One region of the Paenibacillus sp. EKM206P genome, then DNA from elsewhere that is predicted to be linked to it. Evidence: riboswitches for the same ligand, from Rfam matches in the RefSeq annotation. Region 1 holds a riboswitch; the other holds the start of a gene.
The links. Region 1 has a riboswitch for glycine ahead of G9G53_RS15385 (alanine/glycine:cation symporter family protein). Riboswitches for the same ligand answer to the same signal wherever they lie in the genome.
Positions count from the first base shown of each region.

Region 2: it holds a riboswitch for glycine, as region 1 does, so the genes downstream of both, gcvT (glycine cleavage system aminomethyltransferase GcvT) here and G9G53_RS15385 (alanine/glycine:cation symporter family protein) in region 1, are expected to answer to the same signal.

Region 1 is NZ_JAAMNQ010000006.1:264,982-280,601, forward strand. It holds gene G9G53_RS15345 (hypothetical protein) at 1-3,135, shown strand, start outside; gene G9G53_RS15350 (response regulator transcription factor) at 3,178-3,873, opposite strand; gene G9G53_RS15355 (sugar phosphate nucleotidyltransferase) at 4,034-5,407, shown strand; gene G9G53_RS15360 (thioredoxin family protein) at 5,587-6,105, opposite strand; gene G9G53_RS15365 (beta-glucoside-specific PTS transporter subunit IIABC) at 6,362-8,218, opposite strand; gene licT (BglG family transcription antiterminator LicT) at 8,451-9,293, opposite strand; gene G9G53_RS15375 (LacI family DNA-binding transcriptional regulator) at 9,527-10,498, opposite strand; gene G9G53_RS15380 (glycoside hydrolase family 1 protein) at 10,720-12,177, shown strand; glycine riboswitch at 12,346-12,432, shown strand; glycine riboswitch at 12,441-12,535, shown strand; gene G9G53_RS15385 (alanine/glycine:cation symporter family protein) at 12,696-14,114, shown strand; gene G9G53_RS15390 (iron-containing alcohol dehydrogenase) at 14,173-15,345, opposite strand; gene G9G53_RS15395 (carbohydrate ABC transporter permease) at 15,494-15,620, opposite strand, start outside.
Region 2 is NZ_JAAMNQ010000010.1:127,038-142,657, reverse strand. It holds gene ptsP (phosphoenolpyruvate--protein phosphotransferase) at 1-1,569, shown strand, start outside; gene gcvPB (aminomethyl-transferring glycine dehydrogenase subunit GcvPB) at 1,688-3,184, opposite strand; gene gcvPA (aminomethyl-transferring glycine dehydrogenase subunit GcvPA) at 3,181-4,536, opposite strand; gene gcvT (glycine cleavage system aminomethyltransferase GcvT) at 4,662-5,762, opposite strand; glycine riboswitch at 5,939-6,038, opposite strand; gene gcvH (glycine cleavage system protein GcvH) at 6,432-6,824, shown strand; gene G9G53_RS19175 (PTS mannitol transporter subunit IICB) at 7,251-8,729, shown strand; gene G9G53_RS19170 (BglG family transcription antiterminator) at 8,811-10,889, shown strand; gene G9G53_RS19165 (PTS sugar transporter subunit IIA) at 10,886-11,320, shown strand; gene G9G53_RS19160 (mannitol-1-phosphate 5-dehydrogenase) at 11,317-12,462, shown strand; gene G9G53_RS19155 (DUF454 family protein) at 12,677-14,830, shown strand; gene G9G53_RS19150 (amino acid ABC transporter ATP-binding/permease protein) at 14,823-15,620, shown strand, end outside.

The DNA of each region.
Region 1 (15,620 bases):
CTGGCGGTCGTTATCGTCGTCCTGTGTCTGGGGGTATATTTTGCTCCCTTGCGCACTCAGTTCATTGAGGGGTACTACAAGCCAGTACAAGTGCCGGAGGCTTATGGTCAAATGGCTGAAAAGCTGACTGATCCGGATCGTTTCGATAGCAAGGCATTATACTTTCCGATTGCTGACAATATGATTCAGAGCTATAACGGAGTAGCCACGCCCAAATGGAATAAAGGGAAGACCGCAAACGAAAAGGCAACCGGAGATTTTCAGGTATACTCTTCTCCTAAAAATACGGTCTTTCATCATGAGGGCAATGATCCCGGTATTACATATTATATGAATTTTCTACAGTATGTCATGGACAACGGATTAAGCTCCCGATTAGGTTGGCTGTTCTCTACCTTTGGTGTTAACCAGTTGGTCTACCATGATGAATATGTGGGACAGGAGAAGCGTCAGGATTTCCACCTCTCTCAGCTGGAAGGTCAGACCGGGCTGAAACGTACGTACCAGAACGGGCTATTTTCCATATTCAATCTCGACCAGACACCACCCTATATGAACATCCTTGCGAGTAAAATTGTAACACCTTACGGTTTTAGCCGGCTGGAGAGCTACAGCCATCTGCCCGGTTTTGATTTTAGCCGCTTTGGAGTGCTGTTCAGTGCGTTAAAGCCTGAGCTAAAAACCGTCCAGACGATTAACAAAGGGGATTATGTGGAAGCGGTGTCCTTTAATGACTTGCTATTGTCACAGCTTCCAGCAGAGGATTACTTACGGCCTTTTGATGCCATTGAGGATGGTAATGCCTTTTTAAAATGGTCCAAAACCTTTGCCTCGACCAACGATTGGTTGTGGTATTTATCCTCCCAAAATATACGGAACTTTCCGTTCGATATGGAAATGGATGCAGGGATTGCGGTCACCTTTGCCAGTAAGAAGCTGGATGTGGCCCCGTATCAGATGAGCAGCATCGAAGGGAAGACGGTTGTGGACTTTGATTCCATGTTGCGGACCGAAACCTTCTTCAAGCCGGATAACCCGCAGTTGTTCAGTGTGCAGGCTAATCCCCGTGAGGAATTGAATGATGTGCCAACTCTGCATGGCGAAATTATGAAGGGTGACCCGAGTAATATATGGCAGGTCGCTCGATCGGGTTTGCTGGAAGCCAAGGAAAATAATCCGTATCAGTTCCAAATTACTGTTTCCGGTCGCGGAACGAACAAAATGCATGTGAAAATGAGATTTTACGATAAGCAAATGCGTGAACTGGGGGTTAGCTATGTCGTGGCGCCTTCGGAGGGATATAATTTTGACAGTGTGAAATTTTACGGGGAATACGTGTCGCCGCCCGGCAGCTATTGGATGCGAATGGATTTGTTAACCCTGCAGCGTCCACAGCAAAAAAATTACTGGTGGATTCATGATATCCAGCTACGTGATTTGGGGCAATACAGTAAGCCTAACACGTTTACGATGCACAAAAAACTGGATCAACCTCAAACCTCGCATGTATATGCCAGAGTGTTTATGAATAAGGCAGGCGGGAAATTACAAGTCACGTTACCGGACAAAGTGGTTAGTATCAAGACCCAGGATGATGGTTTAAACCAATTTCAATGGGTCGATCTGGGAGAACATGTTTTTCCAAAAGGAGATACTCCAGTCACGGTTAATAACCTGCAAGGTTTTAATGCGGTCAATCAATTTGCGATTGTGCCTGTGGATCAGCTAGATCGGTTATCTTTTCCAGTGGAGCAGGCATTGAAGCGGGGCAAGCTCTTTTTCACCTTGGAGGCAGAGAACGATTTTAACGCCCAAGGGAATGTGCAGACGGAGCGTGCTTTGCCAAGACTTAGTATGGGGCGAGGGATCAGCTATCAGAAGGGGACGTTAAGCAGGGATGTGGAAGTCGCCAAAACGGGAACCTATGCCACAGCTATTTTGGCTAATCTACCTGCAGGATACCATGGGTCATTAACGATGAAGTGGGTGAATGAAGAGACGGGAGAGGTGCTGACCAGAACGATTCGTACGGAAGAGTCGTATAAGCGGTTACCCGCTACCTCTTTATCTGAAAAGCAGGTTATTGAAACGGTGCCCGATCAGGATGGTTTTGCCAAGAAAATCATACAAATTCCCGGTCTGCTGAACGACTATGGCCGAATAGAATTCAAAAATCTGTTCCTAACCAAGGGAAAGTATCACTTAACCCTTGTGCTGGACAGCCAAGTACCGTCATTGAGCCGTTTTGGAGATATTCATCGAATGGGCGGGCAGGAAGTGACGGTAATGCCTGGGGAGAACACGAAGGAGTCATTAGACACGGATGTCGGATGTGTAGCGGATATACGACCTGGCCAGACGAACCTGTCATTTATGGACGAAGGACTCTCTATCCGTTACGCACCTAGCTATTCCTGTGACTGGAATATATATGCGTCCAAGAAAATGAAGGCCGAGCCGCTGCAAGAGTATGCCGTGCAGTTGGATGCGCGATCAGCACAAGTTGGAAGTCGGCACATGAAGGTCATATTTTTGAATAAAGCGTCCCAGGTTCTCCAAACCTCCTATATTGATGAGGTGGAGGAGAGAGATAAGGAACAATGGAATCATTATGATCAAATTGTGAAGGCACCGGCAGGAACCGCCATGATGCAGTTTCAAATTTTAGCGCATGCGCACAAGAAGCAGTCAGGCTTATTTCAAATGAAGGAATATTCCATTATCCCTTATCAAGCCATGATTACAGTGGATCAATTTACGTTGTTTGAGGGAACGGATATGGATACCTTTTTTATGGCACCACATGCTTCGGAAAGCATTCAGGCTACTCGTGAGAATTCCATGGAACGTAGTTTTACGCTATATAATCCGACGCATCAGCAGGTGCTGATCCGGGAGACCGAATCACCCAATCCACTATGGGAGTTCAGGCTGGGTGGCGAAAATCAGCGAGCCCGTCTGTCTGTGAATGGAGTAACTACCGGATTTATTACCAATGGTAACGGGAACGGGAAAGTCGTCGTTATTCTGGCTTCCGCCTACCGTTTCGGATGGGGACTGTTCCTCATAGGGATACTGGGTGGAGCAGCTTGTTTTCTTCCTTATCGGCGATGGAAGAAGCGAAACCTTCCATAAAAAGCAAGCTGCTCAGTGGGGAAATGGGTAGCCATGATACGGCTACATCTCATATTTGTAGCCTCTGCCCCAGACGGTACGGATGTGCTGAGGATTTTTAGGGTCACGTTCTATTTTTTTGCGGAGGCTGGAAATATGTACGTCGATAGTGCGATCCAGATAAGCGCCATCTCCGCCTTTGATCCGATCCATCAGCTCGCTGCGGGTAAAGACTTTACCTGGATTGCAGGACATTTCTTTTATAATAGAAAATTCGATTTGAGTGACTTCTATTTCTTGGTCATCGACTAACAGACAATGACGGTAATCATTCACCCATACCCTTACCTTTTTATTCTTTTGAGTTACCGTTTGCGATTCAGTGAGCATGTTGCGGCCGCAGCGGCGCAGCAGGGCTTTGATGCGGGCATTTAACTCTATCAGACTGAACGGCTTGCATAAGAAGTCATCTGCTCCGTCATCCAGAGCTTTTATTCTTATATTCAGCACGGTGTTATTAGAGATGACCAGCATAGGGACTGTGGTAAATTGACGGATTTGGCTGATCAGCGCACATTCGACTTTACCGGAAAACATTAGAGCAGTCACAATAATATCCGGCTTAAAACGCATGAGTGTAGGAATTGCAAGTTTAGAGTCATAAATAAGCTCGGTATGATAGCCTTCCTCCTGAAGGTGAAGAGCAATCATATCTGCCAAACCTTTTTGATCTTCAATGATGAGTATTTTTATGGGCATGACTGACATCTCCTGTACAGACAAAGATACAATAGCATTGCATAATCATGTATTTGCCACGATAATACATACTTATGTATTCGGCAGAAATGCGAAAAATGAACAGTCTTATAATGTAAGAAAAATATTAATTTACAGGAAGAAGGTTGCATCTTTGCGAATGATTTTATTATCTGGAGGTTCGGGTAAACGTCTGTGGCCCTTATCCAATGTGAACCGTCCCAAGCAGTTTCTTTCCATACTACGTCACGACGAACGGCCCGAAAGTATGCTGCAACGAATATGGAGGCAATTAGATGAGGCGAATTTGGCAGATGAGGCCTATTTTTCAACGAGTGGAACTCAGGCCGAGCTGATTCGAGGACAAATTGGCGGAGATGCTGTAGTCATTGAGGAGCCGACTCAGCGGGATACCTTCCCGGCCATTTCCCTGGCTACGGCCTACTTGCATGACGTTGCAGGCGCATCACGCGACGAGATCGTAGGGGTCATGCCTGTGGACGGGTATGCGGGGGATGAATTTTTTGAGCATCTGCGCAGGCTTCCTTCCATATTAGAGCAATCAGGAAGCCATATCGCATTAATGGGGGCTGCTCCGACGGAACCCTCTGATAAATACGGATATATTGTGCCTTCAGCCTCTCCTTCACTTGACCAGCCATATTATAGGGTTAGTTCATTTGTAGAAAAGCCGGATCTGATTCGTTCAGAAGCGTTGATCCGTGAAGGGGCCTTATGGAATTGCGGGGTGTTTGCTTTTAGACTGGGCTTTTTATTGGATATTCTGAAGCAAATGGGTATACCATCCGACTATGAATCTCTTTCGACAAATTATGCAGACTTGCCTAAAACTAGCTTCGATATTGCGGTAGTAGAGCATACTCATAAGCTCTCTGTGCTTCCATATCATGGAGAGTGGAGAGACTTGGGCACATGGGATTCGTTGGTGAGAGAAGTAAGTTCGAAGCTGAGTGGTCCAGGATATATTTCAGAAGCTTCACATGACTCGCATATCATCAATGAACTGGAGATTCCGGTCAGTATCTGGAATGTCCCGGACATTATCGTCGTTGCCGGGCCGGATGGCGTGCTGGTTACGGATCGGCAGTCATCCACAGGAATTAAGGATATGGTGGCGGAAATTGAAATCGGACCACGTTTTGAGGAGCGCTTCTGGGGAAAGCAAACGGTGTTATCCCATCAAGCGGCAGCAAGTGGATTGCAGACAGTGACCAAACGCGTGGTCATTTCAAACGGGAGATTTATCAGCTATCATGAGCATCAGTTTCGTAAAGAAGTTTGGACTATAGTTTCTGGAACCGGGAGTGTCTCTATCAATGGCGTGATACAGACAGTCAGCCCCGGTGAGGTCATCGTCATTGAACCCGGTACAAAGCATTTTATAGGGGCAGTAGAAGGAGATTTAGAATTCATTGAGTCACAAATCGGACATATCGTATCCGAAACGGATATTATCCGTTATGAATTTCCTGATTCGATTGACGACCATACTCATGAAGTGTCTACAATATAGGGACTGATAGATACGAACGAGGTTTATCAGAAGGCAGTGAAGAGTAGTAGGAACTATTTTTTATTAGAGCTTAGATGCCTGTTCATTCCTAAAAAGGTATTCATGCGTTATACGAATGAATACCTTTTTTTTGCATAAACAGTTCTCTGTGTTTGTAATGAATTGAATAGAAAAGAGACTTATAAAATAATAATTTTCTTGGAAGTCAGCCACTCTTTTACAGCGTCCGTACTGAGGTCTCTTTTGGGCGTCCATTCTATTTTATCAACCAGCTTGCCGTTTCTGAATTCTGCAATAGTGGGGGTGTATTTAACGTTGTAATCCTCTTTGAATTTATTCCATTGAGGCTTGTCCTTATGGATTTTGTGAACGTTCAAAAAAGTAATTTTAGAGCCTAGATTATACTGTTCGATCATCTTGTTAAAGTTAGGCTCAAACCGATTGCAATCGCCACAACTCGGTCTGCCGACATAGACAAACACACTTTGATCCTGCTGAATCAAACGCTTAAAACCATCTAGTGTAACCGCATTCAAGTGGTCATATATTTCGGGATAATTGCTTTTGCTTGCTTGGATCTCTTTATCTTTCTGCTGAACAACCTGCTCCAGATCTTGAAATTTAACTACAGCTGAAATAGCGATACCAATGAGAAGCAATACAATGACACTTAACCCGGCGATATATCCTTTTTTCACAGAAACCCTCCTTTTTTTACAATCTCAAACTTACAATAAATGATTTTTTCGTTTTTCACTGTAACACTTGTCTCATTATGTATAAAAAAGAAGCTTTCCCGTAGGGAAAGCTTCTTTAGTCAGCATTTTGCATAATTCGATTCCCAACGCTTGTAAGTACAGTATATAGACGAATTAAAGCATTTCGATCTATATACTGCTGATTTGAAAACGCTCCTGGGATTTATGCAAAATGCCCTAGTCTGATAATTAAATGTTAGACCACAACAGTCAACAAGTAATCCTCACGCTTCACTTCAGTTTCCATTGTGTTCAATACGTCCAGGTATTGAGCGGAATTTGTTACGATAATCGGCGTAGTCGTTGTATAGCCTGCCGCCTTAATTTGTTCGATATCAAATTCGAGCAACAATTGCCCTTGCTTCACTACATCACCCTCTTTGACGCGCTTGTCAAGGAATTGTCCTTTCAGCTTCACTGTATTCACACCAACGTGAATCAGAATTTCTGCTCCGTCATTGGAAGTAATACCGATGGCATGTCCGGTTGGGAATACGGTCGTAATCGTTCCATTGACAGGAGATGTCAGCACACCCTCTGTAGGATCAATAAGGATTCCTTTCCCCATAGCACCTGAAGCAAAAGCAACATCAGAAGATTGTTCCAAAGGCAATACTTTACCTTGCAGTGGGCTTACGAGAATTTCTTTCTCGATTGTCACTTCTTTCTTTATAGGCGCAGCTTCTGTTTTTGCAGTTTCTTCTTTTGGATCATCAAAGCCCAAAATCATAACCAACACAACTGCGAGTACAAAGGCAACGAGCAAACCGATGACTACCCACAAGAATCCAGTTCCAAAATAAGTTGGCAGCGCCAGTAAACTAGGTAGGGAGAAGGATTTTGCAGTCGCTCCGCCAGAAGCGATAATAGCGCCACCAATACCACCGGATATGCAAGCATAAATAAAAGGCTTTTTCAATTTCAAAGTTACACCATAAATCGTTGGTTCTGTAATCCCGAATACAGCCGCCAGTGTAGAGGAACCCGCCAAAGCCTTCATTTGAGTATTTCTAGATTTCAGGAATACCCCCAGTGTTGCACCGGCTTGAGAAAGTACGGCTGCTGTAAGCATCGGAAGCATCGTGTCATAACCCAATGTAGCAATATTGGACAGCATAATAGGAACGAAGCCCCAATGTACACCGAAAATAACAAACACTTGCCAGAATGCACCAGCCACAGCTCCGGCGATCAATGGGCTTAAATTGTATACCCATGTAAAACCGTTCGCCAAGCCTTGACTGATCAGGTTACCGACTGGACCAAAGGCCAAAAACGTCAACGGAACAACAACTAGCAGTGATAGCATAGGGACGATAATGTTTTTAACCGATTGATGAACAAAGGAATTAAACCAACGTTCCACATAGGACTGTACCCATACCGCGAGAATAATTGGGATTACGCTGGAACTGTATTTTATCAGAATGATTGGAATCCCGAGAAAAGCCAGTTTTGCCGGATGGTCCACCGCTGCAATAACATCCGGGTACACGAGTGCTCCAGCAACTGCGACCGATACAAAGGCATTTGTCTTAAATTTACGGGACGAAGTAATAGCCAGGAATATAGGCAAGAAATAAAATACGCTGTCCGAAGCGGCGTTCAAAATGAGATACGTACCGCTTGTAGTATCAATCCAATGAAGCGACGCAATTAAGGCCATAATCCCTTTGAGCAAACCTGCTCCGGCAAGAGCACCCAAGAGAGGTGAGAAAATGCTGGAAATGATATCGACCGCTTTGCCGAGAACATTTGTTTTTTCGGAAGATTCTTCCTTTTTGGCATTAGGATTGTCTGCATCCTGCAAATTCGTTTCTGCCATCATATGCTCAAATACTTGACCTACATTGTTGCCGATGACCACTTGGAACTGGCCGCTGCTTTCCACCACTGTAATGACACCAGGTGTTGCTTCCAGTGCAGCTTTGTCTGCTTTTGTGCGATCTTTTAATTTAAATCTCAAGCGTGTAGCGCAATGGAATACGGAATTGACATTCTCTTCGCCGCCAACGAGAGTCACTATTTTTTTAGATAGTTCTTTATCACTCATATTTAGAACTCCTTATGGGTTATTCTTGCTACTGATAGGGTTTACCGTTTACATTTGTTGCTAAGATGCGCCGGCATGCATCTTTTTAACCTTGTAAACAAGAAAAACCTAAACTCGTGGTGAAAACTGCGCACTCTTCCTATAAGGGAACGTCGATTTCACCATCAGTTTAGGTTTTGCCTGCCTTACCAGTCACAATCCATGAACGATGAGGGGTATGAAGTTGTTAGTCTTATATGTTATTACGCTCAGTTACCCGATGAATATGGATAGTTAGATATACGTATTCATCCTTGCTTAAATATTGATCGTATGTTTTTTCCAGATACTCATTGATCTTTTGGGCGCAAGCAAAAGCTTCGGTATACGTCTGCTTCACCTGGTTGTACAAGAATTCTTCACCACTGTGAATGACTTCTTTACGAATCACTCGCATCGCAAAATATTGCAAATGTGTCAAAAATCTCGAATAGCTAAAAGAAGACTCATCCAGCACAATCCCGTAATGGTACGTAATAATGTTCAATATATGTTGGACAATCTCGGTCATTTTCAGTGTAGATTTCATTTCGTTACCGTCAATCCGTGCATTCACCATATGCAATGCAATAAATCCCGCTTCATCTTCGCCCAATTTTACTCCGAGCGTATTTTCAATTTTTTGGAGAGCATCCAGTCCAACTGCAAATTCTTTTTTGTAAAAGCGTTTAATTTCATACAGCATCGCGTTTTGGAGTGCCAGTCCTTTTTCTTGCCGTTGTATGGCAAAATGAATATGGTCGGTCAACGTTAAATAAATATTATCGCTTAACTCCGTATCCAACACTTCTGTTGCATGGGTTACGATTTCATTCACGACCTCCAGATGAGATACAGGAATATCGTTCAGCAGCTCGGTTAGTTTGGCCGTGAACTCGTTTTCATTTAACATGAAAATCTTATCTATTTTATCATCATCGACTTGATCGCCAGCCACCTTTTTGAAGGAAATACCTCTTCCCATCACGATGACCTCTTTGCCTTTATCGTTTTTAGTCAATAGGACGTTGTTATTGAGCACCTTCTCAATAATCATTGAAGTTCCCCCTCCCATCCTTTACCAATAAAAAATGCCTAAGCACAATTCAATACTATTGTTAGCAATAGTACTCAATTGAACTCAGGCATTGCCCGCATCACCGGTCACAATCCTTCGATATAGTGCTATTGTAGCACAAAAAAAAGCGATTTCAACATTTTTTATTCTGTTTCGACAAAAAACATTTTATATCAAGACCCTTTTGCCTAATTTGCAAGTAAAGCGTTACCTTATGTGGTCGTACGTTCAATGAGGCTGTACTCTAGCGAATGAAGCTCCATTTGGCGTCCAATCAGCTGGGGGGAAAGCATGAAAAAAGCATTTTGTGCTTGAGCCATGATAGGATTTTGAATCGTTGTAATCCCCAACGTATGCGACAGCTCCGTGTTATCAAACCCAACAATCGCCAGATCTCCCGGTACGTTCAGCCGTTGTCTGCGTGCTTCGCAGAGAATGCCCACAGCTACATAATCGTTAGCACATAAAATAGCCTCTGGGAATTCCCCCCGATGCTGTAACAAATCCCGTACGACCTGTTCGCCATCACGGATATTATAAATTGAAGAGTGATTCCAGTGTTGCAACACTGGCAGATTGTGCTCACTCATGATCTGTTCATAGGCTCGTTGTCTGCTATGGGTATTGATGCTGCTTGGACGACCAAAAGCATTGGCTATACGGGTATAGCCTTTTTGTATCAAATGCTTTAGTGCTAGCATGTAACCTTCATATTGATCCATTGCCACGGAGCGAATATCGGTATGCTCCATTCGTTGCCAGGCCACGATCGGGCCATATTTACAATAGGTACTCAAAAAATCAGTGTCATTCACGCAGGAAATGATGACCAGCGCGTCGACTCTTTTTCTTTTTAAATCTTCAAAAGCTTGAAGCTCTTTCTTTTTGTCTTCTCCCGAAGTATAAATAATGGTTTGAAATTCATACTGGCCTGCTACTTCCACAAAACTGTCCAGAAAAGCGAGAACAATTTCATTGATCGTTGAAGTGATGATGCCAATCTGAAGCGTTTGACCCTTGGATAGAGAAATGGCATTCCGATTAGGAACGTAATCCAACTCCTGCATGATTTTCAATATTTTAGATCTGGTTTCTTGGCTTACATGGGGGGACTGATTTAATACTCTGGATACCGTAGCCTTGGAAAAGCCCGCCAGTTTTGCAATTTGATCAAGATTCGACATGGTGCTTCTCCTCACATAAGAAAAAATACTTGACATGAAACGCGTTACAACGATTAGGATGCTTATGAGGGCATTACGTCTATTTTAAAGCATCTGTCAATGCATTTCAAAGGAGAACGGTTACCGTTAGGTATGGTAGGTATGGATTCACATTTGCAGCATTTGATGGGATTACTTAGGCCAAAGTGAAAATCTTATATACGGAAAGAGGTCTTTATACCATGACGAAGATGCTAAAAGGATTTCCGAAAAACTTCTTGTGGGGCGGGGCAACTGCAGCCAACCAATTGGAAGGTGCTTTTGACGTAGATGGAAAAGGCTTGTCCAGCGCAGACATGATTGCTTATGTACCCAAAGCGGAACGTAAGAACGATCACGCTATAGAGATTTCGTCCGAGCGACTCGAAGACATTTTGGCAGGCAAAGTCAATGCCCGTTTCCCAAAACGTGAAGGTGTGGACTTTTACCACCACTACAAAGAAGATATTGCATTGTTCGCTGAAATGGGCTTTAAAGTATTTCGTATGTCCATCCACTGGTCGCGGATTTTCCCGAATGGCTATGATCACGAGCCGAATGAAGCAGGATTGCAATTCTACGACAATGTATTTGATGAGCTGCGCAAATATAATATTGAGCCCTTGGTAACATTGTCACATTATGAAACACCGCTAGGTCTGACTCAGAAGTATAATGGCTGGCTGGGTCGTGAAGTCATACAGCATTACGTCAATTATGCCGAAACGGTGTTTACACGCTATAAGGATAAAGTAAAATACTGGCTGACCTTTAATGAAATCAATGTAATGACCATGAGTCCGTTCACCGGTGGCGGTGTGGTTATTGACCGTGTAGAAAACAAACAGCAAGCGATATATCAAGCATTGCATCATCAATTTGTAGCTAGTGCACTGGCAACCAAACGGGGACATGAGATCATCCCGGGTGCTCAGATCGGCTGTATGTTGGCACGTATAGAAAGCTATCCACATACGTGTAACCCAGCGGATATACTGAAAGCCCAGCATGAAAATCAGATGAACCTATTCTTTACGGATGTGCATGCCCGTGGGGAATATTCCAACTATATGAATCGTTATTTTGAAGAAAATAATATTGTGATCCAGACAGAACCCGGCGATGACGAAATTTTGAAAAATAATACAGTTGATTTTATCTCATTTAGCTACTACATGACCTTGACCGTATCGGCAGGTCCAGAAGGCGAGAAAGCAGCAGGAAACCTGATTGGCGGCGTGAAAAATCCGTATCTGCAGTCCTCCGACTGGGGATGGCAGATCGATCCGATCGGCCTGCGTGTTACACTGAATACGTTTTATGATCGCTATCAAAAGCCTCTGTTCATCGTGGAAAATGGCTTGGGTGCATATGATAAGGTGGAGGAAGATGGCTCTGTGCATGACACATATCGCATTGATTACTTGCGTCAGCATATTGCCCAAATGAAGGAAGCGATTGCCGACGGTGTTGATCTGATTGGTTACACCAGCTGGGGCCCTATCGACCTTGTGAGCATGTCTACTTCCGAAATGTCCAAGCGCTACGGATTTATTTACGTTGATCTGGATGATGACGGTAACGGAACGCTCAAACGCTCCAAAAAAGACTCTTTTAATTGGTATAAAAATGTGATAGCAACCAATGGTGAAGAATTGTAATTCCATATCATCTCGGGCGGGTATAGCAGAGGACATCCTAAGGATGCGATCTGCTGTACCCGCTTTTTTGATAGACTCAATAATAATATTTCAGAGGGCTTCACAAACTTTTCACTTGTAATAAGCTGAAAGTTTTCTGTATAATGAATAAAAATTTCATATGTCTGGTTGATGTTTGCGGGAGATGGAACGAAGGTTCCGACCGAAGGGGCAAAACTCTCAGGTGCTTAGGCTGGTTACAGCCACAAGCGGGGACCGTAAACGGACAGAACTCTGGAGAGACCCTTAATTGGGCGCCGAAGGTGCACCGCAGAGAACATCTGCTTAAACTCTCAGGCAAAAGGACAGAGACGCGAATAACCTGTGACAGGGAATACCCTAGGCTTTTTTATGAGCTATTAGAGGTAGAAACCTGCACAAGATGGTTGTATTTTTTCGTGCCTTTAACCTCTCCAGGAGTCGAATCAGCTGATTTGACTCTTTTTTGTTTTCTAATATGTTGGAGGAGCGGGTTGAAAATGAATTTGGTACATGTGTTAGAAACGATTGACAGCTGGATATGGGGAGCGCCGCTTCTTATTCTCGTGATGGGCACGGGGTTGTGGCTAACGATCCGCTTGAAGCTGCTTCAGGTTATTCGATTGCCTTTGGCGCTCAAGCTAATTGGTAAAGCGCCGGACGAAGGTAGCGGAGATGTAAGCAGCTTCGGTGCATTGAGTACGGCACTGGCAGCTACTGTAGGTACAGGAAGTATTGTTGGCGTGGCGACAGCGATCAAGCTGGGTGGGCCCGGTTCATTATTCTGGATGCTGGTTGCAGCTTTTTTCGGGATGGCAACCAAATATGCGGAAGGATTATTATCCGTTAAATACCGTGTTAAAGACCGGAACGGACAATTTTCGGGTGGTCCGATGTATTATATTGAAAACGGACTTGGCCGCCGTTTCAAGCCGCTGGCGATGTTGTTTGCCTTTTCTGGTGTTCTTGTAGCCCTATTTGGAATCGGTACTTTTCCGCAAGTAAAGGCTATCGTTTCTTCGACGGAAAGTAGCTTTGGAGTGCCAACGGTAGTTACAGCGATCATTATTTCCGTGTTAACTGCTGTTGTTACGATTGGAGGACTCAAAAGTATTGCCAAGGTATCCACAAAGATTGTTCCATTCATGTCGGGGCTCTATATCGTAGTTTGCTTAATTGTACTCATTAAGTTTGCAGGAGAGCTTCCTCATGCGATTGCTTTAGTATTACAAGGGGCCTTCTCGACCACATCTGCAACGGGTGGATTTGCCGGAGCGACGATTATGTTGGCGATGCGAAGTGGAGTTGCCAGAGGTATTTTTGCTAATGAAGCCGGTTTGGGAAGTGCGCCAATTGCAGCAGCTGCTGCTAAGACGAAATGGCCTGCAGAACAAGGGTTGATATCCATGACAGGCGTATTTATCGATACGATGATTATTTGTAATCTGACGGGATTTACGTTGCTGGTTACGGGAATATGGAGTGGAAATGACGATGGAGGTCTGATGACCCAGCATGCGTTTTCCAGTGCCTTTCCGGCTGGTGCAGAACTCGTGACGATTAGCCTTATTTTATTTGCATTCACAACGATACTGGGCTGGAATTACTACGGGGAACGTTGTGTTGAATATTTACTGGGTGTCAAATGGATTAAACCATACCGTTATTTGTTCATCGCACTTGTGGCAGGAGGTGCGTTCATCAAGTTGGAAGCCATTTGGCTGCTGGCAGATATCTTTAACGCAATGATGGCTTTCCCGAATCTGATTGCACTGCTTGGCTTATCGGGAATCGTAGTTGCAGAAACCCGAACCTATATGGATTCTCTGTATCCTAATAAGAAAAAGGGCATTCTTGCAGGTGCCAGTGTAGGGGCAGCTATTCAAGTAGAAGAAAAGGGACAAACGGTTAATTCATAAATTCCAAAAGGGAGTGCCCTCAGCCATCACAGGCTTGAGGACACTCCCTTTTTAAATGTTATAACGATGCGCGCAAAATAGCTAAAATATCTCCTTGATTAAGCTTTTTATAGTTACCGAAGCCTCCGTATTCCATTTCACGGGCTGCAATGTTTGCGATTTTTTCCAATTGCTCATCATTAATATTGTAATCGGCCAGGGTGGAAGGGGCACCGAGACTTGTCCAGAATGCACTAAGACGGTCAATACCTTCCAAGGCGATTTCTCTATCTGTTTTACCTACGGTGTCTAAGTCAAACATACTGAGCATCAGCCGTTTCATGCGTGCAGCATCCTGATCCACCGTATGTCTCATCCAGTTGGGGAATAGGATCGCCAGACCGCCAGCATGAGGAATATCATATACAGCAGATAATGCATGTTCAATCGTATGCGAAGCCCAGTCCCCGAAGTAGCCCATTTGCAGTGTTCCGTTAAGAGCAATCGTTCCGGCATATAAAATCGTTTCGCGATGCTCGTAGTTGTGCAAATCCTCCAACAGCTTAGGTGCAGTTTCGATTACGGTTTGCAGCACGGAAAAGCACATACGATCTTGCAACGGTGTGTTTTTAACATTGTGAAAATACTGTTCAAATACATGGCTCATCATATCCACCATGCCATATACCGTCTGATCACGTGGCACAGAGAAGGTGTTTTTTGGGTCCAGAATCGAGAATTTCGGATGCGTCACCGCGCTGCCCCATACGTATTTTTCGTTTGTTTCCCAGTTGGTGATAACAGAATCTGGATTCATTTCTGAACCGGTAGCGGCGAGTGTGAGGATGGTACCGAATGGCAGAGCCTGGGTAGGCATGTGCTTTTTATTGATAATATCCCACACATCGCCGTCATATTCAGCCCCTGCTGCGATGGCTTTGGTGCAATCAATAACGCTTCCGCCGCCTACTGCAAGTAAGAAGTCGATGTTTTCATTTCGGCAAATGTCGATGCCCTTCTTAACGGTGGACAAGCGCGGATTCGGCTCTACGCCGGACAATTCATGAATGTTAAGATGTAGCGGCTCTAACGCGTTTAATACCTGGTCATACAGACCATTTCGCTTGACACTTCCGCCTCCGTATATCAGTAAAATATTTTTGCCGTAATTCAGCAGCTCCTGCTGCAGTTCTTCAATTTGATTGTCTCCAAATATTAATTTGGTGGGGTTATAATATGTGAATTTGTTCATCTGGAAAGTTCCCCTCAGTTCATAGTTCATGTTCAAATCGTAAATCGCTTAACCTGATTGCCTGTTGAATACCTAACTTTACCATGTAAGCTATTTGAAATGACGATTAACTATTATACATGAAATGAATAAGGGAATTCAAATAAATCTAATCTTTGACCGCTCCGGCGGCAAGATCGGAAATAAACTGGCGGCTAATGAAAAGAAATAAAATTATAAGTGGCAGTACAGCAAGCAGGGTGCCCGCAATGACCATCGCATAATCCGTATTGTAT
Region 2 (15,620 bases), on a different contig from region 1:
CAATCTCAAACCGAATTGGAATCGATTAAGGAGAAAACGCTTAAGGAACTGGGAGAGAAAAAAGCAGAAATTTTTGCATCTCACCTGCTCATTTTGAATGACCCTGAATTGATCGATCCGGTTAAAGCTAAAATCAGAGACGAGCAGCTTAATGCTGACTATGCTTTGAATGAAGTAGCTACACAGTTCATTTCCATGTTTGAAAACATGAAAAGTGCCTATTTGCAAGAACGCGCATCGGACATGCGTGATGTAACCAAGCGGATCCTGAATCACCTGCTTGGTGTTCATTTTGTTAGTCCTGCAGAAATTGCCGAAGAAACGATTGTGCTTGCAGAAGATTTGACACCTTCCGACACAGCTCAGCTGAACCGTGAATTTGTTAAAGGTTTTGCAACGAATATCGGCGGACGTACTTCGCATTCGGCTATTATGGCTCGCTCACTTGAAATTCCTGCAGTTGTGGGAACAAAAAATATATTGTCTCAAGCTAAAAGCGGCGATTTGATTATCGTTGATGGTTTGGATGGTCACGTATTCGTGAACCCTACCGAAGAGATTGTTGCAGAATACCGTGCTAAACAAGTGGCATACGACAAGCAACGCGAAGAGTGGCGCAAGCTGCGCGGCGAAGCTACGGTTTCTGTCGATGGTGTCCATGTCGAACTGGCAGCCAATATTGGTACGCCTAATGATGTAGCTGGTGTCCTGGACAACGGTGGTGAAGGCGTTGGCTTGTACCGTACGGAGTTCTTGTACATGGGACGCGATAAGCTTCCATCCGAAGAAGTACAGTATACAGCGTACAAAACCGTTCTGGAAAGAATGGAAGGTAAACCGGTTGTAGTCCGTACTTTGGATATCGGTGGTGACAAAGAACTTCCTTATCTGGACCTGCCGAAAGAAATGAATCCGTTCCTCGGATTCCGTGCTATTCGCCTGTGTCTGGATCGCCAGGATATTTTCCGCACTCAATTGCGTGCTTTATTGCGTGCGAGTGTGCATGGTAACTTGCGCATCATGTTCCCAATGATTGCTACGCTGAACGAATTCCGTGAAGCTAAAGCTGTTTTGTTGGAAGAAAAGGAAAAGTTGGTAGCTGAGGGTGTATCCGTATCCGAAGAAATTCAACTGGGCATCATGGTAGAAATTCCTTCTACAGCGGTATTGGCTGACCAATTCGCAAAAGAAGTAGATTTCTTCAGTATCGGTACAAACGATCTGATTCAATACACAATGGCAGCGGATCGCATGAACGAGCGGGTTTCTTACCTGTATCAACCATACAATCCATCCATTCTGCGTCTGGTGAAAATGGTTATTGATGCTGCTCACCGTGAAGGACGTTGGGTTGGTATGTGTGGCGAAATGGCAGGAGATACAACAGCAATTCCGTTGCTGCTGGGTCTCGGACTTGATGAGTTCAGTATGAGCGCCACTTCCATTCTGCCAGCACGTAGTCAAATTTCCAAGTTGTCCCGTGCGGACATGGAAAAACTGGCTACAAAAGCTCTGGACATGCAAACAGCAGAACAGGTTGTTGAATTGGTTCAAAGCATCGAAGGCTAAGGAAGGGTATTACATTTCAAAGGTTATATCTTTTTCCAACAAAAAATTGCTGTGTACATACAGCAGCCGGTATCTAATTAGATACCGGCTTTTTTGCATGCTTTAAGTAGAATTTGTTTTAACTGCATGAGCAATTCAGTACAGGTTTGCGGGCTGCGGTAGTTTCGTCCAATCGTGTGACTGGAGTAGTATATGGTGCATTGAGCACCAGCTCAGGGTTCTCTTCTGCTTCCCGCGCAATATGAATCATAGTGTCGACAAAAGCATCAAGTGTTTCCTTACTTTCCGTTTCCGTGGGCTCGATCATGATGCACTCCTCTACATTCAGCGGAAAGTAAATTGTAGGTGGATGGTAGCCGAAATCAAGCAGCCGTTTGGCTACATCAAGCGTGCGCACTCCAAATTTTTTCAAGCCTCGCCCCGACATCACGAATTCGTGTTTGCAATGTCCAGGGTAGGGCAGATCAAAATGTGGAGCGAGCCGATGCATCATATAATTGGCATTGAGTACAGCGCATTCCGATACACGCTTTAAGCCATCAGGACCGTAGCTACGGATATAAGTATAGGCACGGACGAGAATACCGAAGTTCCCGTAAAAGGCTTTAACCCGTCCAATAGAATCTCCCTGTTCCCGGTCCCAGTGGTACACCCCCTGTGGATCCCGTGCGACAAGCGGCTTGGGCAAATAAGGGATGAGCCGTTGCTTTACGCCGACAGGTCCAGCGCCGGGGCCACCGCCACCGTGCGGGGTACTCATCGTTTTGTGCAAATTGAGATGCACTACATCGAAGCCCATATCTCCGGGACGGGTAATCCCCATGATGGCGTTGGAGTTCGCCCCATCATAGTAGAGCAGACCACCCGCGTCATGCACGATGGCAGCAATGTCAGTGATTTGCTTCTCGAACAGCCCAAGCGTGTTCGGGTTGGTCAGCATGAGCGCAGCAGTGTCGTTGCCTACGGCTTGACGCAGCGCATCCAGATCCACTAGCCCCTCAGGGGTGGAAGGAAGGGTGACTGTTTCGAAGCCTGCGACGGTTGCACTGGCGGGGTTCGTTCCGTGCGACGAATCCGGCACGAGCACCTTGGTACGTCGCTCACTACGTGCTTCGTGGTATGAGCGAATCATCATCAGCCCGGTCCATTCGCCATGGGCGCCCGCGGCGGGCTGAAGCGTGACGGCATCCATGCCAGTTAACGCAGCCAAATCATTTTGGAGCGTATGCAGCAACTCCATGGCACCCTGGATGCTCTCCTCGGGCTGATATGGATGGATTTTGGCGAAGCCTGTATATCGGGCGACATCCTCATTCACCTTCGGATTGTATTTCATCGTACAGGAGCCGAGCGGATAAAATCCATTGTCCACGCCAAAATTGCGCCGGGACAAGGCGGTATAATGCCGAATAACGTCTACTTCGGATACCTCGGGTAATGCTGCAGGTTCGCTGCGCAGCGCATAGTCTGGCAAAAGCTCTGCCACCGGGCGACGGGGAACGTCGCACTCGGGAAGGGAATAGGCGATGCGACCCGGACGGCTCAATTCAAAAATGAGCGCTTGATCGTGTTCCTTTAACAGCTCTTGTTTCTGATCCTGTCCGGTATGTGTCATAGCAATCCCCCCAAGGTGTGCACAAATTGGTCAATCTCTTCTTTGGTTCTTTGCTCCGTCACGGCAATCAACATGTGACCAGCAAGTTCCTCATAGTCCCGGCCCAAATCGTAGCCAGCGATAAATCCAGCAGCTAGCAGCTCGGCCTGGAGTCTGCTCATATCTGTACCCTCAGGCAGTCTCAGGGCAAACTCGTTAAAGGTCGGTGCGTTAAACGAGGCAGTTACGCCCTTCAAGCTCAGCAATTGCTCTAAAGCATATCGGCTTTTATGCAAATTTAGCTCGGCTACTTCCTTGATCCCCTGTCTACCCATAACAGACAAGTATACAGATGCAGATAAAGCTAGCAACGCTTGATTGGAACAAATGTTAGAGGTGGCCTTTTCGCGGCGGATATGCTGTTCGCGCGCTTGCAAGGTCAGCACGAAGCCGCGTTTACCATTGCGATCAGTGGTCTGACCCACAATACGGCCGGGGATACGGCGCATATGTGCCTGAGAAACGGCAAAGTATCCACAGGTCGGACCGCCGAGAGAAGAGGAGATGCCAAGTGGCTGCGCGTCTCCTACCACAATATCCGCGCCCTGTTTGCCGGGTGTCTCCAGCAAGCCAAGTGCCAGTGGGTTGGCACTGACGACCAAAAGACCTTTGTGTGCATGGATGAGGTCAGCCATCGGCTGTAGATTTTCCACGGCTCCGAAAAAGTTGGGGCTTTGGACCAAAACAGCCGCGGTCTGTTCCGATACGGCCGCCGCTAACGCATCAGCATCCGTTACACCGTCCGAACAGCCGATCTCCACGATGTCCAAATTCAATCCGCGTGCATAGGTTGCCAATACCTGACGTGCCTCTGGATGGACGGACCTCGATACGATAAGCTGTTTACGGCGGGTAGCTGCGGCGGACAGTGAGCCCGCTTCCGCCAGTGCAGTCGCTCCGTCGTACATGCTGGCATTAGCTACAGCCATGCCCGTCAATTCGCAAATATACGACTGAAATTCGAAAATGGCTTGTAGCTCGCCTTGGCTTACTTCCGGCTGATAGGGGGTGTAGGCTGTATAGAATTCCGAGCGTGAAGTGATGTGCTGGATGACGGACGGAATATGATGATCATAAATTCCTGCGCCAAGAAAGCTGGCATGTGTGTCTGTATTGGCGTTGTGTCCAGCCAGCTCGGCCAAGTGGCGGGTTAAGGCTTTCTCATCGAGTCGAGAAGAAAGAGGGAGTTCCCCTTGATATCGAATGGCCTCTGGAATGTCACTGAATAAATCATCAATGGATGATACACCCACCACACGCAGCATTTCGGTTTGATCTTGTTCAGTCATAGGGAGATAACGATGCTGCTTCATAGGTTCTGGCTCCTTTCGAAAAGCAAAATTTTAAATCGTAATTAGCTAATAAAAAAGTGTGAGCTGAAAAACCCGGAAGTTCATATCTGACATGTTTGCTTTATTGGAATGAAGAGAGTTTAAGATTAGCGCGGGCGTTTATAAAAGGGTGCTGCCACTACCTCGGCACGCAGGCGTTTGCCACGAATCTCAACCTCCAGCGGTGTGGAGAGGGCGCTAAAACGACTGTCCACCAAGGCGAGGCCCAGATTACGCTTCAAGGTGGGCGACTGAGTCCCCGTTGTGACCTCACCGATGCGTTGTCCTTCTGCGAATACCGGATAATGGGCGCGTGGGATGCCGCGATCAATCATTTCCAGCCCGATCAATTTACGAGGAATCCCTTGATCTTTCTGACGTTGCAGTGCTTCTCTACCGATAAAATCTCCTTTATTCAGCTTGACGAAGTACCCTAGACCGGCTTCAAGTGGTGAAATCGTGGCAGATAGCTCCTGTCCGTACAGCGGCAACCGAGCCTCAAAGCGTAGTGTATCCCGAGCACCAAGTCCAGCGGGAATCAGCCCATACGACTCACCGGAACGAAGCAAACCCTCCCATACGGCGGGTGCTTCCGCAGCAGGTACATAAAATTCAAAACCGTCTTCGCCCGTATATCCGGTTCGTGAGACGAGTGCTTTTGCTCCGAACAATGGCACGTTCTCATGAAAGTGGAAAGATGCCAGATTCGTAATATCCGTATCTGCCACGGCTGCGGCAATACGTGCTGCTTCCGGTCCCTGCAATGCCAGCAATGCTATTGCATCAGACACATTCTCCATGTGAACGGATGCAGGCACATGACGAAGTAACCAATCCCAATCCTTATCAATGTTGGAGGCGTTCACAACGAGCATGTAGCGCTCCGGTCCTTTGCAGTAAACAAGCAGGTCGTCTACTACACCTCCATCGGGGTAACACAGGAGTGAATATTGTGCCTGACCTGGTTCCAACTGGCTGACATCATTCGTGGTCACCCTTTGTAGAAAAGCTTCGGCCTCTTTGCCTTCAACCAAAAACTCACCCATATGCGATACATCGAATAAACCCGCACGTTGCCGGACGGCCTCATGCTCCTTTTGGATACCGCTAAACTGAACGGGGAGCTCCCAGCCGCCAAAGTCAATACAACGAACCCCAGACTGCGTCCCGTAGGACGAATATAGCGGTGTTTTTCGCAAATTAGTCATGTTTCCACTCCTATCCGGTGTGATCGGCAAAACAAAAAAGACAGGCCGAAAAAAACGTATAGACAGCAGTCTATACTCTTTTTTCAGCTCTGTCCTTGATACCAGAAAGTTACCCCGGTATGTACCGGGTTTCCTCTTGGGTGATCCGCTCCAATAGCGAATGCTCTCCAGAGATGCGTCCGGCAGAGGTCCTTTTGCCTGAGAGATTCACCTGCAATGCAGGCTTACTCCTTCGGCGCTACCTTCGGGATCAGCAGTATATTACCTGGCTTTGCAGATAACAACTTGATCCGATTCGCGTGCACAACTGTCTCACAAGCGGCAACAGCTATGCGAATCTTTTTGGCAGTCTCTCCCTCTGCGTTCATCCGCGTTTGCAGTTGTCGGGGTGTTTCCCAAAGTATTTGCTATAACCCATTAATACGCAAATTCATTCAAAATGTCAATAAAAATGTCATCAAAAACAATAGAAAAAACATTTAATATATAAATAAGGATATGTAAGCGTTTGTTATAAATTATTATATTTTTATATAGAGCGCTATAGGAGGTGATATGAAGTATTTTTGTTAGTATTATTGACATGAGTGTTCTTATTGTCATAATCTTAACCTGTCTAATACAGGTGAGCAAATGCGATTTTATTCATATGGAAGTGAGGGGAACAGAATGGGTGAAGTGAAGCAGCAACTTTGGTATACAGACGAACATGAGTGGGTTCAGCGGACAGAGAATGGAACGGTGCGGATTGGTATTACAGACTTTGCACAGCATCAACTGGGTGATATTGTTTTTGTAGAATTACCTGAGGCGGGAGTAACGATTGAGCAGGGAGCGGAGATCGGTACGATTGAATCGGTGAAGACGGTATCCGACCTTTTTGCTCCGGTGACGGGAACCATATTAAAAGTGAATGAAGCGCTGGAAGGTACACCTGAGCTAGTGAATGAATCTCCTTATGACAAAGGTTGGATGGTCGAAGTAGAGATGGATAAAGATGTGGAGGAAGCATTGGGCAAACTACTGTCGGCGGATCAGTATGAGCAGTTGATTTCGGAGTAATAAATAGAGCAATGCAGCATGAAATAATAGCGTGTTATTCGGAATTTTATATTGATTTTTAATTGAATAAGAGCATCGTTAGTTTGCTCGATTTTTGTATAAAATAGTCGCTATGATTTGACGTAGCGGCTATTTTATTGTCTTTTTTTGAAAACGTAATTACGTGTGTTGTTCTGATATAGTGGGTTGTCCCCATATAGGAATCATACATAATCCAGCGCGGTTTTTCGACTAATTTCTATAGCTACAGGTCATATTAAGAAGAATTATGCAGGTATAATATCTTCCTGGATAATTTAAATTTAAATGTTGTCATCAACGTTCATGACGAAAGTACGTTTTCATTTCGTTGATGAAGATAGCGCTGTCATTTAGTATGAATTTTAAGAAAAGGTAGTGATGCTTACCTACAAGGAGGATTTGAATATGAGCACATTGGACACAAAGCCAAGTTCAAAAGGAGGCACTCGTGTCGCCGTACAGCGTTTTGGCCGTTTTCTTAGCGGAATGGTTATGCCCAATATGGGAGCCTTTATTGCATGGGGATTGATTACAGCACTCTTTATTCCGACCGGATGGTTCCCGAACGAGGGTTTTGCACAACTGGTTGATCCAATGAAAAATTATTTACTGCCGCTGCTGATCGGTTACACAGGGGGCACGATGATTCACGGACAGCGTGGAGGTGTGATCGGTGCCATTATGACGATGGGGGTCATTGTGGGGGCCGATATCCCGATGTTCCTGGGCGCGATGGTAGCTGGTCCGCTGGCTGCATGGATATTGAAGAAGTTCGACAAGGCCATTGAAGGCAAAGTCAGATCAGGCTTTGAAATGCTGGTCAATAATTTCTCGGCCGGGATTATCGGTGCCATTCTAGCACTGCTTGCCCATGTGGCGATCGGCCCAGTTGTACAAATGATCAGTCAAGTATTGTCGGCAGGGGTACAGTTCCTCGTGAACGCAGGGCTATTGCCGCTTGTCAACCTCATTATTGAGCCCGGAAAAGTATTGTTTTTAAACAACGCGCTGAATCACGGAGTATTAAGTCCGATTGCGTTGGAGGAAGCTGCAAGAACAGGGAAATCCGTACTGTTCATGCTGGAATCCAACCCTGGGCCGGGGCTCGGTATTTTGCTGGCCTACTGCCTGTTCGGTAAAGGCTCTGCGAAGTCGTCGGCTCCTGGAGCGGTCATCATTCATTTTTTCGGCGGGATTCATGAAATTTATTTCCCTTACATTTTGATGAAGCCGATTCTGATTCTTGCAGCTATAGCTGGGGGCGTTGTGGGAACCTTCTGTTTCATGTTGACAGGTGCCGGACTGGTTGCTGCTCCTTCACCGGGCAGCATTATCGCCTATTTTCTAATGACACCAAAAGGCGGATATTTGCCAATGCTAAGCGGGGTGATCGCTGCTGCGGTCGTATCCTTTGCTGTTGCCGCAGTGTTACTCAAGACTGGTAAGCAACAAGAAGAGGGGCTGGAGGAAGCTGCATCCCGTCTGAAAGATATGAAAAATCAAAGCAAGAGTGCAAGTGCTAATGCCACTGTAATGGAAGATAACCACGAAGCTGATCGTGCTGCCGAGATTGCCACAGATCGAACGCTCAAGGATAAATCCGAAGTGAACAAGATTGTCTTTTCCTGTGATGCAGGTATGGGTTCAAGCGCGATGGGTGCCTCGATTTTACGCAAAAAAATGAAGCAGGCGGGCGTAGACGTAACAGTTACGAATACGGCAATCAGTGAAATTCCACAGGATGCGGATATTGTCATTACGCAAAAAACGTTGACAGACCGGGCTAAAACAGTAGCTCCGAAAGCTGAGCACATTTCCATTGACAATTTTTTGAAGAGTCCTGAATACGAAGCGCTGGTTGAACGTCTGAAATCCGATTCTTAATCCCCGTCTTAGTCAGGCTGACTGTATGCAGTGTACGTCTCCTGCTGGAGGGATGAGCTTGGGAAGGAACGGTATGCGCTTATGAATATTACGAAACGACAACGTGACATCGTGGAATATCTTCTGGAGCAGTCCAAAGAGGTTACAGCCGGAGAAATTGCCACGAAGATCAATGTCAGCACAAGGACGGTTCATCGGGAACTGGGCGCAGTCGAGCATTGGCTGGCAACTCATGAGGTGAAGCTGGAGAAAAAGTCAGGGATTGGTATCTGTATAGATGCAGACCCAGCTCAGCTTGTATGCCTGCGAAAGCAATTGCTGTATACGAATCCAGACGAATATTCGGCTGAGGAGAGAAAGATCGTGGTTCTCTGCATGCTGCTGGATACACGGGAGCCGATCAAGCTGCTGGCGCTGGCTTCAGATCTGAAAGTCACGGTAACTACGGTCAGTCATGATCTGGACGAATTACAAGACTGGATCGGAGATCGAGGGCTCGTGCTTGTCCGCAGACGGGGATATGGTGTCGAGATTACCGGACGGGAGATAGACAAAAGACGGGCGATTTCCGAGCTGGCCCTCGAACATTTGGATGAATCTGATCTGTTTTCCAGCCAGGGAGAGGTTCGTTCTGTGACTCGTGTCTCCGACAAATTGCTGGAGATGATTGGCAGAGGGAACTTGCTGATCGTGGAAAAGGCCCTCTGGCAGCCCCATGAAAAGTGGCTGGAAAACATGGTGGAAAGCAAATATATGGAGTTGCTGATTCAGATTTGCGTTTCGCTGGCACGTCTACGACTCGGGTATGTTATGGATCCTCTTCTCTCCTATTTAAAAACAGATTCGGATGAGAATATCATGCTGCGTACAGCTATGGTAGAACGCATATGCGCAGAATTGTCAGCGGCGCTGGATATTAACTTTCCGGACCCGGAACGATCTTATTTCAGGCTGCTGTTCCGTGATGCCGAGGATCATTCTACCCGGCTGCTGCCGCTCGATGATCTTGTACTGCTGGAGTCGGTTCATGAGTTGATTCGTCGTGTGGAGGAAGAAACAGGCACGCCATTGGAAGAGGACCGTGTTCTGCGTGAAGGACTGATTGCCCATATGGCTCCGGTATTCAAACGTTTGAAGGAAGGCAAGTCGATTCGTAATCCCCTCCTTCAGCAAATCCGCAAGGATTACAGCAGCTTATTCGACTCAGTGAAAAAGGCTGCGGCGGACATGACAGAAATGAAAGTCCCTGATGAAGAGATCGGATTTCTCGTCATGCATTTCGGCGCTTCGCTGGAGCGGCTGCGACAATTGCGGCGGGAGGTGCGGGCCATCGTAGTCTGCACGAGCGGCATTGGTTCATCCAGACTTCTGGCAACAAGGCTCGCCAAAGAGCTGCCACAGATCAAAATTGTGGATAGGGCCTCATGGTACGAGGCGGCGCGGATCCCCAAGGAGGATTATGATCTGATCATTTCGACAGTAGAGCTACCGCTTGAACCAGATCGCTATCTTAAGATCAGCCCGCTGCTGACGCAGGAGGAGAGTGATCGCCTGCGTCAATTTATCCAGCATATTACACTCAATCATCCTGATGACCATCAGCAGGAACACGTCGTTCAGCCCGGTCAGGACATGGAGTGGCTTACCGGTCTGCGGAAAAGTCTCGATGAAATTGTACACATTGTACAGCAATTTCAAGTGTACCCGCTGGAAAATCAGGAGATGGATATGGCGGCGACCGTAGAGGCTATATGCATGTTGGAGGCGGGGCGGGGGAATGTTACAGAGCCTTCTGCGGTTGCTGCACAACTCATGGAAAGAGAGCGCCAAGGTAGTCAGGTGATCTCTGATACCTCCATTGCTTTAGTTCATACGCGTAGCCACTATATTCGCAAACCTTCGCTTACCTTGTATAAGCTGGCAGAGCCGCTGTTGGCGGATACAGGCGAACAGGTAGAATGCGTGCTGCTCATGTTAGGACCTCGTGAGCTGCCGAGAGAAAGCTTGGAGGTATTGAGCGAGATTAGTGCATTACTCTTGCAGGAAGACATGGTTACGCTACTGGAACACGGTAGCAGGGATCATATTGTCAATTATATATCGAGTGAGCTAGCTGGATTTTTACACAGTAAATTAGGGACAGGGAGGAACCTACCGTGAGTATTATGACGATAGACAAAGTAAAAATGAATGCAACCGCCAAAGACAAATATGAGGCGATTCGTATGGCTGGACAAATCCTGCTGGATGCAGGACATATTTCAAGTGAGTACATTGACAAGATGCTGGAACGCGAGGAGATCGTGTCCACCTATATCGGGAACGGGCTGGCTATTCCACATGGCACCAAGGAATCCAAGACGCTTATTCAATCCACAGGCATCTCCATCGTTCAGTTTCCGCAAGGCGTAGATTTTGGGGAAGAAAAAGCATACATGGTAATCGGCATTGCAGCACAAGGCGGCGATCATATGGAGATTTTGACGAGTATTGCTGTGGTGTGTGCAGAGGAAGAAAACATGGAGAAACTTCGCAACGCGGTGACCCCACAGGAAATTATAGATCTGTTCGAAAGTGAGCTGGAGCTATGAGAGCCGTCCACTTTGGAGCAGGAAATATCGGTCGCGGCTTTATCGGATTGATTCTGTCGCGTGCAGGCTATGAGGTTGTCTTTTCAGATGTCAATGACACCCTTGTATCCGAGTTACGCCGTCGTAAACAATACACCGTAGAGTTAGCCAATGATACAAAGGATACGGAGCTGGTCATGAATGTGACGGCGATTGACGGCAAGGATGCAGCGGCTGTAGCCGATGCGGTAGACCACGCTGATCTGGTAACGACCGCAGTAGGTGTCAGCATCCTCAAGCACATTGCAGCAGGCATTGCGGAGGGCATCAAGCGGCGGGTAGAGCGAGGAGCGAGGCCGCTGCATGTGATTGCCTGTGAAAATGCAATCGGAGGTAGTGCGCAACTGAAAGAGCATGTTTTTGCGCTATTGGATGAGGCGACCCGTGCCAAGGCTGAGGCTTCGGTGTATTTTCCAAATGCTGCCGTAGACCGGATTGTGCCGATCCAGCAACACGAGGACCCGTTACATGTGCAGGTAGAGCCTTTTTATGAGTGGGTGGTGGATCGTTCGCAAATGGCATCTGAGCATGAAGAAATCGAAGGTATCCTGTACGTGCAGGATCTAGAGCCTTACATTGAACGAAAGCTGTTCACGGTAAATACGGGACATTGCGTGGCAGCTTATCTTGGTTATACGGCAGGTTATGCTACCATTCAGGAGGCCATGAAGGATAGCAAGGTGGTGGATTCGATACAAGGGTCACTGGAGGAAACGGGAGCGGTGCTTGTGAAGCGCTTCGGTTTGGATCAAGAGGAGCATAGGAAGTACATCTCTAAAATTTTGGATCGCTTCCGCAACCCTAATCTAATAGACGATGTTACTCGGGTCGGACGTTCACCATTACGCAAGCTGTCTCCCAATGACCGTCTTGTACGTCCCGCGCTCCAAGCGCAGGAGTATGGCATTCCGACGGATCATCTGGCGTTAGGAATGGCTGCTGCCTGTAAATTTGATATTACGGAAGACCCCGAGGCAGTCGAGCTTCAGCAGGTGATCCGCAACGAAGGGCTGGGTGTGGCGCTGACGCGTTATACTTCCATAACCGCAGACCACCCGTTACATCGGCAGATATTGGAGCAATATGATATTATAAATTCATAAAACAACGTATTACTAACATTAGATTTCGATAATCCTCTTGAAGACAAAGCATCCACATCAACACTAGCGTGTTCTGTAGAGATGTGCTTCAAGAGGATTTTTATATGCGTGATTTACATCACATAACAACCTGCTTAAATTGTTTATATTGATAATGATTATCATTATCTATAAAATGAAATCATTACTATTATAACTATTAGGGAGGATTATAGTGAAACCGATCTATATTACCTTAGGGTTTTTATTTTTGGCGCTTGGAGTTATTGGTGTAGTGCTACCATTGCTACCGACTACACCGTTTCTGCTGCTCGCGACCTTTTTCTTTATGCGGGGGTCCGAAAGGATTCACCAGTGGTTTTCGAATACCTCCCTGTACCAAAAGCATCTAGAGAGTTTTGTTCAAACAAGGTCGTTGAAGCTGTCTACGAAAATCACGACATTGGGCTTAGCGTCAACGATGCTGATTATAGGCTTTATTTTCACCCCTAATGTGTGGGGCAAAACGCTCATCGTCTTGGTCATCCTTTTTAAATATTATTACTTTATATTCCGAATCGGAACAGTGAGAAACGCTGCAGCAAAAATAACACCATCATCTTCACCTGCACCTACTCCAAAAAAAAAGTCTAAAATGGTCGACAGCCGTCTGCTCGGTCTAGTGGAACATTCTCGAAAATATATCGTATGGGGTGTGCTTGTGCAGTGGATCGGTCTTTTGGGGAGTATAGCCGCTGTGTTGTCTATGGCCTTTGTTATGCAGCAGGCATGGGAAGGACAAGTGACTCGCAAGCTGATTCTATCTATGACGGTCATTGTTATTGCTGCTATTGCAGTTCGCTGCCTGAGCAATTATGCAGCCAGTATGTTATCCTATCGTGCTTCGGTAAATGCTAAAAAAACGCTGCGCTCGCAAATTTACAGCAAGTTGCTGAAGATAGGGCCCGCATATACAGATCATACCTCCACCTCGGGGGTTATTCAGGTTGCTGTAGAAGGGGTAGAGCAGCTTGAAACCTATTTCGGTAGATATATGCCTCAGCTATTTTACAGTCTGCTTGCCCCCGTAACGTTATTCATTACCCTCTCTTTTGTCAGCTTCAAAGCAGCCATTATACTATTGATCTGCGTTCCCTTAATTCCAGTGTCGATCATTGTCATTATGAGGATGGCTAAAAAGCTTTTTCGGAAATATTGGGGTAGTTACGTCAATTTGGGCCACAGCTTTTTGGAGAATGTGCAAGGTCTGACTACGCTCAAAATGTACGGAACAGACCAGGATAAACATCAGGAAATGAACACAGCAGCTGAAGATTTTCGCAAAATGACGATGAAAGTGCTGACTATGCAGCTTAACTCCGTGGCCATTATGGATCTTATCGCATTTGGTGGTGCCGCTGCGGGTGTACTGGTCGCGGTAAGCGAATATTCTTCTGGACGAATTGGCTTGGCAGGAGCAATCATCATTGTTTTGCTGTCGGCAGAATTTTTTATTCCTCTGCGTCTTCTGGGTTCTTACTTTCATATCGCCATGAACGGAATGGCTGCAAGTGACAAAATATTCCAAATGTTGAGCACAGAGGACCTTATACAAGGACAAAAAAGCATAGAAACCACAGATATTCGTCTGGAACAGGTGAGTTTCGCCTACGACGAAAGAGATACCTTACGAAATGTATCCATGGATATTCCCCAGGGCAGCTTTGTATCCATTGTTGGGGAATCAGGCTCTGGTAAAAGTACGGTAGCCGGATTGATTGTTGGGCATCACGAGGGGTATCGAGGAAGCCTGACGATTGGAGGAACCGAGCTTACCGATATTTCGGAAGAAAGCCGCATGCGTCATATGACCTGGATCGGTTTTAACAGCTATATTTTTAAAGGCACCGTGGAAGCAAATTTAAAAATGGGCAATGAGCACGCGGATGAGCAACACATGCTGGAAGCTTTGCGACAAGTGAAGCTGTATGATTTTATCCTCTCAGAAGGAGGTCTGGAAGCAGAACTGGAAGAGCAGGGAGCCAATCTGTCAGGAGGACAGCGCCAACGGCTAGCACTAGCCAGAGCATTGCTGCATGATAGTCATGTGTACATTTTTGACGAGGCCACCTCTAACATTGACAGTGAAAGTGAGGAAGGCATTATGGAGGTAATACATGCGCTGGCAGGTCAAAAAACAGTGATTCTTATCTCTCACAGACTGGAAAACGTAGTCCAATCCGACTGTATCTATGTGCTGCAAAACGGTTTGGTGGCAGAATCCGGGACGCACCATGAGCTGTTGAGCCAGCAGGGGCATTATGCGGAGATGTATCTCAGTCAACATCGGGTAGAGCAGTTTGGAAAAGGAGGGGCTGTATATGCGTAGACACGGATTACGGATCATGGGCCAATTATTGGTATTGGCGGGACCTCTTTTACCTGTGCTGCTCATCACGATTGTTACAGGAGTGCTTGGTTTTGTTTGCGCCATTGGCATTATAGTGTTTGGAGCCCTGGCTCTGCTTACAGCAACGGGCATCACGACAGGCTACACCCTATCGTTTTTGCTGACGACGATCGTGGTTTGCGCCGTACTGCGCGGCGTATTCCGTTATGGCGAGCAAATGAGTGGTCACTATCTCGCTTTCAAGCTGCTGGCTGTACTACGTGACAAGGTGCTTCAAGCCCTGCGAAGACTCGCTCCAGCCAAATTGGAAGGCAAGGACAAGGGAAATCTGATCTCACTCATTACAAGTGATATTGAGTTGCTGGAAGTATTTTATGCGCATACGATAGCTCCTGTTATGATTGGCATCATCACCTCACTGCTCATGGTGTTTTTTATTGGTTCTTATGAGCCTCTGCTAGGCTGGCTTGCTGCGCTTGCTTACCTAACTGTCGGTTTATTTATTCCCTTACTCACGTCACGTATGGGCAAGCGTCAGGGGATGGAATACCGCAGCAGCTTTGGCAAGCTGAGCAGTTATTTTTTGGACAGCTTACGGGGGATGAAGGAAATTGTGCAATATGGGCAAGGAGAACAACGTTTGAATGAGATTAACTGTCATACGGATCAATTGGATGCCAAGCAGAAGGACTTAAAGCATCATGAAGGCATCACAAGAGCCATCACAGATGCGGCTGTAGTTGGATTCTCATTCTTGATGCTGCTGGCT